Regions from separate parts of the Streptomyces lusitanus genome, predicted to be linked through region 2. Evidence: predicted binding sites of a transcription regulator. Region 2 holds the regulator's gene; the other holds the start of a gene.

Region 1 (4,415 bases), on a different contig from region 2:
CTGCCGTGCGGCGGGCTGTGCTTGACCGCGTTGTCGATCAGGTTGGCGACCACCTGGTGGATCCGCTCGGGGTCGGCGTGCGCCACCAGCTCGGGCGGCGAGACGTCGAGGTGCAGATGCACGTCCGTACGGGTGTGACTGCCGGAGCCGGAGGTCATGCTCGCCCGGGCGGAGGCCACCATGTTGGCCTCCTTCAGCACGCCCGACAGATACGGCCACACCTCGAAGCGGCGCTTCTTCAGCGGGACCACGCCGTTGTCGAGGCGCGAGAGGTCCAGCAGGGTCTCCACCAGGCGGCCGAGCCGCTCGGTCTGCTTCAGGGCCGTGCGCATCGTCTCGGGGTCGGCCCGGGTCACGCCGTCGACGATGTTCTCCAGCACCGCGCGCAGCCCCGCGATGGGCGTGCGCAGCTCGTGCGAGACGTTGGCCACCAGCTCCTTGCGCTGGCTGTCCTGCGCCTCCAGCTCGTCGGCCATGACGTTGATCGTCTGCGCCAGGTCGCCCAGCTCGTCGCGGCGGCTCTCGCGGACGCGGCGGGTGTAGTCGCCGTGCGAGATGGACCGCGCGACGGCGTTCATGTCGTCCAGCGGGGCGGTGAGGGAGTGCGCCACGAACTGCGTGATCAGCAGCGTGGCGATCATCGAGAAGACCGTGATGAAGCGCAGCTCCGTCTTGGTGTGCACCGCGATCACCGACAGCCCGGTGGTGATCAGCACCGAGACGACGACCAGCGCGCCCAGCTTGGTCTTGATCGAGAAGGGGCGCACACCGCCCCAGGGCTGCTTCCTCCGCTGTCCGCGTCCCGCCGGACCCCCGCTCATGGCGTCGGCGTCTCCAGGGCGTAGCCCACGCCGTGCACGGTGCGGATGCGCTCGGCGCCGATCTTCCGGCGCAGCGCCTTGATGTGGCTGTCCACGGTCCGGGTGCCGGAGGCGTCCGCCCAGTCCCAGACCTCGGCCAGCAGCTGCTCGCGGGAGAGCACCGCGCGCGGCGTGTTGGCCAGGCACACCAGCAGGTCGAACTCGGTGGGCGTCAGATGGACGTCCTCGCTGCGCACGCGCACCCGGCGCTGGGCGTGGTCGATCTCCAGCTCGCCCAGGCGCAGGATGCCGCTGCGCGGGGTGGTGGCCGCGAGGGCCGCGCGCTCCATGCGGCGCAGCAGCACGTGCACCCGGGCCGCCAGCTCCCGCATGGAGAACGGCTTGGTCATGTAGTCGTCGGCGCCGACGCCGAGGCCCACCAGCATGTCGGTCTCGTCGTCGCGCGCGGTGAGCATCAGCACCGGCACCGGCCGCTGGGCCTGCACGCGCCGGCAGACCTCCAGGCCGTCGAAGCCGGGCAGCATGACGTCGAGGATCAGCAGGTCGGGCTGCCAGGCCTCCGCCGTGTCCACCGCGGACGGGCCGTCGCCCGCCGTTTGCACCAGGAATCCCTCGGCACGCAGGCGGGTCGCGATGGCGTCCACGATCGTCGCGTCGTCCTCGACCACCAGGACCCTGCGCTGCGCGCCGGGGGTGGTCGTCGCCGTGCCGTTGTGGGAGGTGTGTGTCTGCTCCATCGCCCGCCCCTGAGGTGTGCTTTTTCCGGAATCCGTGGGGTGATCCGTCGTCTGCGCATCACTGCGATTGACGCTTGAATGATCCGCGTCAGGGCAGCAGCGTACGGGGATTCACCACGGGTTTGCTATCCAGGGCGGACGCCGATGTGCACGACGTCCGGAACGCCCCGGGCAACGGGGATCTCTTCGGTACGCACCTGCCGGAACCCGGCATTCCGCAAGGTTCCCTCGAATTCCGGTGAGGGCTTGGCGGACCATACCGCGAGGATCCCGCGCGGCCTCAACACCCTTGCACACGCCGCGAGTCCGTCCGGCGCATAAAGCCCCTCGTTGCCCTCGTCGACGGTCCAGTCGGGCCCGTTGTCGATGTCGAGACACAGCGCGTCGAATGTGTCGGATGTCTCATTGACGTAGGTGATCAGGTCTTGCTCGACGATCTCCGTCCGGGGATCGGCGAGCGCCGCGCCGGAGAGCTCGGCCAGCGGGCCCGTGCGGTGCCACCCGATGATCGCGGGCTCCCGCTCCACGACCGTGATCCGTCCCCACCGCGCCTGCCCGGCCGCGTGCGCCAGGGAGAAGCCGACGCCCAGCCCGCCGATCAGCACCGACGGGTCCGCCACGGCCGGGTCCAGGGCGGCCAGGGCCGCGTCCACGAGCAGCCGCTCGGAGCGCCCGTCGGAGGTGTCCATCAGGAAGCAGCCGTTGGCGATGATCTGGAGCAGCCGGCCGTGCCTGCGCAGCACGACCTCGCCGTACGGGCCCTCGCGGCGGTCCAGGACTTCGGGAGCTTCGGGAATGTCGTACGGGGTGGACATGCGTTCATCCTGGCAGGTCCCCCCGCGCGGTGATCCGGGGTCGCGAAGCCCGCCCCGGTGATCGCTGAGAGCGAACGCCGCCCGGGGAACATTCGGCGGCTCCCCTGCATTGAGCCGACATAGCTCAACTTGACTGCCGAAGGGGAGATCATGGCTGCTGAGTCCACACCGCTCGCCCTGCCCGTGCTGCCGCTCGACGACGAGGTCGTCCTGCCCGGGATGGTGGTTCCGCTGGATCTGAGCGACTCCGAGGTGCGGGCGGCGGTGGAAGCCGCCCAGGCCGCCGCCCGTGACGAACCGGGCAAGCCCAAGGTGCTCCTCGTGCCACGCGTCGACGGCACCTACGCCGGGACCGGTGTGCTGGGCACCGTCGAGCAGGTCGGCCGGCTGGCCGACGGCGACCCGGGCGCCCTGATCCGCGGCCGGGGCCGCGTGCGCATCGGCGCCGGCACCACCGGGCCGGGCGCGGCGCTGTGGGTGGAGGGCACCCGCATCGACGAGACCGTGCCCGAGCCGCTGCCGGGGCACGTAACCGAACTCGTCAAGGAGTACAAGGCGCTCGCCACCGCATGGCTGCGCAAGCGCGGCGCCTGGCAGGTCGTCGACCGCGTCCAGGCCATCGACGACGTCTCCGCGCTCGCCGACAACTCCGGTTACTCGCCGTTCCTCACCACCGAACAGAAGACCGCCCTGCTGGAGACCACCGACCCGGTGGCCCGGCTCAAGCTCGCCACCCAGCAGCTGCGCGACCACCTCGCCGAGCAGGACGTCGCCGAGACCATCGCCAAGGACGTCCAGGAAGGCGTCGACAAGCAGCAGCGCGAGTTCCTGCTCCGCCGCCAGCTCGAAGCCGTCCGCAAGGAGCTGCGCGAGCTCAACGGCGAGCAGGACGGTGAGGAGTCCGACGACTACCGCGCCCGCGTCGAGGCCGCCGACCTGCCCGAGAAGGTCCGCGAGGCCGCGCTCAAGGAGGTCGACAAGCTGGAGCGCTCCTCCGACCAGTCCCCGGAGGGCTCCTGGATCCGCACCTGGCTCGACACGGTCCTGGAGATGCCGTGGAACGAGCGCACCGAGGACTCCTACGACATCCAGGGCGCCCAGGCGGTCCTCGACGCCGAGCACGCGGGCCTGGAGGACGTGAAGGAGCGCATCACCGAGTACCTGGCGGTCCGCAAGCGCCGCAACGACCGGGGCCTCGGCGTCGTCGGCGGCCGGCGCGGCGGCGCCGTACTGGCCCTGGTCGGCCCGCCCGGCGTCGGCAAGACCTCGCTCGGCGAGTCCGTCGCCCACGCGATGGGCCGCAAGTTCGTCCGCGTCGCCCTCGGCGGCGTCCGCGACGAGGCGGAGATCCGCGGCCACCGCCGCACCTACGTCGGCGCGCTGCCCGGCCGGATCGTGCGGGCGATCAAGGAGGCGGGGTCCATGAACCCGGTCGTCCTGCTCGACGAGATCGACAAGGTCGGCTCCGACTTCCGCGGCGACCCGGCCGCGGCTCTGCTGGAGGTCCTCGACCCGGCGCAGAACCACACCTTCCGGGACCACTACCTGGAGGTCGAGCTCGACCTGTCCGACGTGGTGTTCCTCGCCACGGCCAACGTCCTGGAGGCCATCCCGGAGGCCCTGCTCGACCGCATGGAGCTGGTCCGCCTCGACGGTTACACCGAGGACGAGAAGGTCGTCATCGCCCGCGACCACCTGCTCCCGCGCCAGCTGGAGCGCGCCGGACTGGACAAGGACGAGGTGACGATCGACGAGGGCGCGCTGCGCAAGCTGGCGGGCGAGTACACGCGCGAGGCGGGCGTGCGCAACCTGGAGCGGTCGATCGCGCGGCTGCTGCGCAAGGTCGCGGCCCGGCACGAACTGGGGGAGCGGGAGCTTCCGTTCACCGTGACGGAGGGCGACCTGCGGGACCTGATCGGACGGCCGCACCACGTGCCGGAGTCCGCCCAGGAGCCGGCCGAGCGCCGTACCGCCGTTCCCGGTGTGGCCACCGGGCTCGCCGTGACCGGCGCCGGCGGTGACGTCCTCTACGTGGAGGCGTC
Region 2 (4,415 bases):
CCTACGCGCCGGACGTCACCGAGACGACGTGCGTGGCGATTCTCCAGCCGGGGTACCGCATCGGCGAGCGCACCATCCGCCCCGCGCGGGTGGCCGTCGCCGAGCCGCAGCCCGGCGCGCAGACGGTGAAGCCGGCCGAGGAGAGCACCGAGGCGCAGGCCGACGCGGAGAACAAGGAGAGCGGTGGCCCGGAGGAGGGCTGACGTAAGAGCTGACGCAGGGAAGGAGGGACGTCGGGGATGAGCACCAAGGACTTCATCGAGAAGGACTACTACAAGGTCCTCGGCGTCCCCAAGGACGCCACCGAGGCCGAGATCAAGAAGGCGTACCGGAAGCTCGCCCGCGAGTTCCACCCGGACGCCAACAAGGGGAACGCCAAGGCGGAGGAGCGGTTCAAGGAGATCTCCGAGGCGAACGACGTCCTCGGCGACCCCAAGAAGCGCAAGGAGTACGACGAGGCGCGCGCGCTGTTCGGCAACGGCGGTTTCCGTCCGGGGCCGGGCGCGGGCGGCGGCTCGTTCAACTTCGACCTGGGTGACCTCTTCGGGGGTCAGGCCGGCGGCCAGGGCGGCTTCGGCGGCGGGCTCGGTGACGTCTTCGGGGGCCTGTTCAACCGGGGCGGCCCGGGCGCCGGCACGCGCACCCAGCCGCGCCGGGGCCAGGACATCGAGTCCGAGGTGACGCTCAGCTTCACCGAGGCGATCGAGGGCGCGACGGTCCCGCTGCGGATGTCGTCGCAGTCGCCCTGCAAGGCCTGTTCGGGCACCGGCGACAAGAACGGCACGCCGCGTGTGTGCCCGACCTGCGTCGGCACCGGCCAGGTGGCGCGGGGCTCCGGCGGCGGCTTCTCGCTGACCGACCCCTGCCCGGACTGCAAGGGCCGCGGTCTGATCGCGGAGGAGCCCTGCGAGGTCTGCAAGGGCAGCGGCCGGGCCAAGTCCTCGCGGACGATGCAGGTGCGCATCCCCGCGGGGGTCAGCGACGGCCAGCGGATCCGGCTGCGCGGCAAGGGCGCGCCCGGTGAGCGGGGCGGCCCCGCGGGCGACCTGTACGTCGTCGTGCACGTCGGCGCCCACCCGGTGTTCGGCCGCAAGGACGACAACCTGACGGTCACGGTGCCGGTGACGTATCCCGAGGCGGCCCTCGGGGGCGAGATCCGGGTCCCGACGCTGGGCGGTCCGCCGGTGACGCTGAAGCTGCCGCCGGGCACACCCAACGGGCGCACCCTGCGGGCGCGCGGCAAGGGAGCGGTCCGCAAGGACGGCACGCGCGGCGATCTGCTGGTCACCGTCGAGGTGAGTGTTCCCAAGGACCTGACGGGGAAGGCTCGTGACGCCCTGGAGGCGTATCGCGAGGCGACCGCGGACCAGGATCCGCGGGCGGAGCTGTTCCAGGCCGCGAAGGGAGCTTGATGCGATGGACGGCCGTCGACGCAACCCGTACGAACTGACCCAGGACACCCCGGTCTACGTCATCTCGGTGGCGGCCCAGCTCTCCGGCCTGCACCCGCAGACGCTGCGTCAGTACGACCGTCTGGGGCTCGTGTCGCCGGACCGTACGGCGGGCCGGGGCCGGCGTTACTCGGCCCGTGACATCGAACTGCTCCGTCAGGTGCAGCAGTTGTCGCAGGACGAGGGCATCAACCTGGCCGGAATCAAGCGCATCATCGAACTGGAGAACCAGGTCGCCGCCCTCCAGGCCCGTGTGGCCGAACTGGAGGACGCGCTCGACGGCGCGGCGGCGGCCATGCGGCAGCGCGAGGCCGCCGTGCACGCCTCGTACCGCCGTGACCTGGTGCCTTATCAGGAGGTGCAGCAGACCAGCGCGCTGGTGGTCTGGCGCCCCAAGCGCCAGCAGCAGTCCGACTGACCGCGCGCGACGCCGGGAAGGGCCCGTGGGTTCGCAGAACCCACGGGCCCCTTGGCTTATGTACGACCACACCTGTGGCTATGGTATGCCTGCGTGTCCAGGTGATCCCCGCGGCGTGTCCGCGAGACTTTCACGAGTTCAGCGCTCCGTGTCGTGTTCATCTCGTTAAGTGGCTGCCTCTTGACTCGATGGACGCCGAAGCGTTGTCTTTTCAGTCACATGGGCCGCAAAGCTGTGCCCACGTCCAAAACGCACCTGAAGTGAGCCCTCGCATGCGTCGTATCGCCATATCCGTGGCCGCCGTCTCCATGTCCGTCACGCTCGCCGGCTGCGGCATGCTCGACGCGACGGGCAGCAGCGACGACGCGAGCCCCGCCAAGGGTGACGACATCACGGTGGGCCTGCTCCTCCCGGAGAAGGCCAACACGCGCTACGAGCAGTTCGACTACCCCATCTTCAAGAAGAAGGTGGAGTCGCTCACCGACAACAAGGGCAAGGTCGAGTACGCCAACGCCGAGGCGGACGCGGACAAGCAGGCCGGCCAGATGCAGCGCATGATCGAGAACAAGGTCGACGTCATCGTGCTGGACGCGGTGGACGCGCACGGCATCGCGGAGAGCGTCGCCAAGGCCAAGGACGCCGGCATCCCGGTCATCGCCTACGACCGGCTCGCCGAGGGCCCGATCGACGCGTACATCTCCTTCGACAACGCCCTCGTGGGCGAGGTGCAGGGGCGCTCCCTGCTGGAGGCGCTCGGCGGTGACCTGAGCATCACCGACAAGATCGTGATGATGAACGGCTCGTCCACCGACCCCAACGCCAAGCAGTTCAAGGCCGGCGCGCTGTCCGAGCTCAAGGGCAAGGTCACCATCGCCAAGTCCTTCGACACCAAGGACTGGGACCCCAAGAACGCCGAGAAGAACATGGCCGAGGCGATCGACGAGATCGGCCTGGACAACATCGAGGCGGTCTACTCCGCCAACGACGGCATGGCGGGCGGCATCGTCAAGGCGCTGCGCGCCGCCGGCGAGACCAAGCTGCCGCCCATCACCGGCCAGGACGCCGAACTCTCCGCGGTGCAGCGGATCGTGACCGGCGAGCAGTACATGAGCGTCTACAAGTCCTACCCGGAAGAGGCCGAGAACGCCGCCGAGATGGCCGTGGCGCGGGTCCAGGGCCGGGACATCCAGTTCGACGCGCTCACCCGGGACCGCGTCGACAGCCCCACCGACCAGGACATTCCGGCGCAGCTGGTGCCGGTGGTCGCGCTCACCCAGGACAACATCGAGGACACCGTCATCGCCGACGGCTTCTTCCAGGTGTCCGACATCTGCACCGCCGAGTTCAAGGACGCGTGCGCGGAGATCAACCTCAAGTAGGCCCCGTACGAATTCGGCCACCGGCCGGTCCTGGAGGCCGGCGCGGTGGTCCGCCCCGTGTTGCACAGCAGGTTCCGGCCGCGCATAGTTGCGGCTGCGGAAGGACGCTGAACCGGGGGTGGGATGGGCGATGGCCGGGCACGGGGCGGACGAGCATCCGCACGGTGCTGACCGACTGTGCGAGGCCGGGGACCGCGTGTACTCCCGGGCCGTACGGCGCGGACGGCTGCCGCGCCGGGAGGCCGAGCGGGTGCCCTGCCTGCTGGAGCTGGCCCTGCTGCACCCCGACCCGGACGACATGGACTGGCTGGTCCCCACCTCCCCGCAGGAGGTCATGACCCGGCTGCTGCGCGGCATGTACGACGAGGTGAGTGCCAGTCAGCGCCGGGTCGGCTCGGCGGTCGCCGCCTTCGAGTGGTACGCCGGTCTCGGCCGCCAGGTGCCGGCCCCGGGGGCGTCGGCGGAGGGCCCGGCGATCCGTGTGCTGGACGGACTGGCCCGGATCCAGGCCGCGATGGACGAGGCGACGCAGGCCTGCACCAGCGAGGTGCTCACCGTGCAGCCCGGCGGCATCCGGCGCGAGGCCGAACTGTCCGAGGGCCTGCACCGGGCGATGGCGCTGCGCGGGCGGGGCGTGCGGATGCGGGACCTCTACACCCATGTCGCCCGGCACGGGCACGGGCTGCTCAGCTATCTGGAGCTGATGGGCGACGCGGTGGAGGCGCGCACGCTGGACGAGGTCGTGGAGCGGCTCATCCTCTTCGACCGCACGGTCGCCTTCATCCCCGCCAACGCCGAGCGCACGATGGCGCTGGAGCTGCGCCACCCGGCGCTGGTGGAGTACCTGGGCACGGTCTTCGAGCGGCTGTGGCGGCTCGCCATCCCGCTGACCGCCCCGCTCCCGGACACCGGCATCGAGGGCATCTCGCACCGCGAGCAGTCCATCGCCGCGCTCCTCGCGGAGGGCCACCAGGACGCGGTGATCGCGGAACGCCTCGGCATCAGCGTCCGCACCTGCCGGGCCCACATCGCCCGCCTCTCCGAGACGCTGGGGGCGGTGAGCAGGACGCAGCTGGGGGTGCGGATCGCGCAGGCGGGGCTGGACAAACCCCGCGGCCCCGCGGTCACTCTGTCCGGTCGAGAATCCCGGACTGCCCGATGAGGTAG

Evidence for each region. Region 2 encodes HspR, which represses chaperone genes until heat shock. Its sites were predicted from a motif close to TTGAGNNNNNNNNNCTCAA; they were not measured.
Region 1: lon (endopeptidase La) is a predicted target of HspR. The motif match lies at 2,483-2,501, and genes of this name have one in related genera.

What each region holds. Positions count from the first base shown of each region.
Region 1 is NZ_JBHRWL010000002.1:578,685-583,099, forward strand. Features, by position in the region: gene ACFOSY_RS04090 (sensor histidine kinase) at 1-821, opposite strand, end outside; gene ACFOSY_RS04095 (response regulator transcription factor) at 818-1,558, opposite strand; gene ACFOSY_RS04100 (spermidine synthase) at 1,684-2,373, opposite strand; gene lon (endopeptidase La) at 2,524-4,415, shown strand, end outside.
Region 2 is NZ_JBHRWL010000033.1:77,511-81,925, reverse strand. Features, by position in the region: gene grpE (nucleotide exchange factor GrpE) at 1-203, shown strand, start outside; gene dnaJ (molecular chaperone DnaJ) at 240-1,412, shown strand; gene ACFOSY_RS32225 (heat shock protein transcriptional repressor HspR) at 1,417-1,869, shown strand; gene ACFOSY_RS32220 (sugar ABC transporter substrate-binding protein) at 2,142-3,248, shown strand; gene ACFOSY_RS32215 (helix-turn-helix transcriptional regulator) at 3,379-4,410, shown strand; gene ACFOSY_RS32210 (helix-turn-helix transcriptional regulator) at 4,373-4,415, opposite strand, start outside.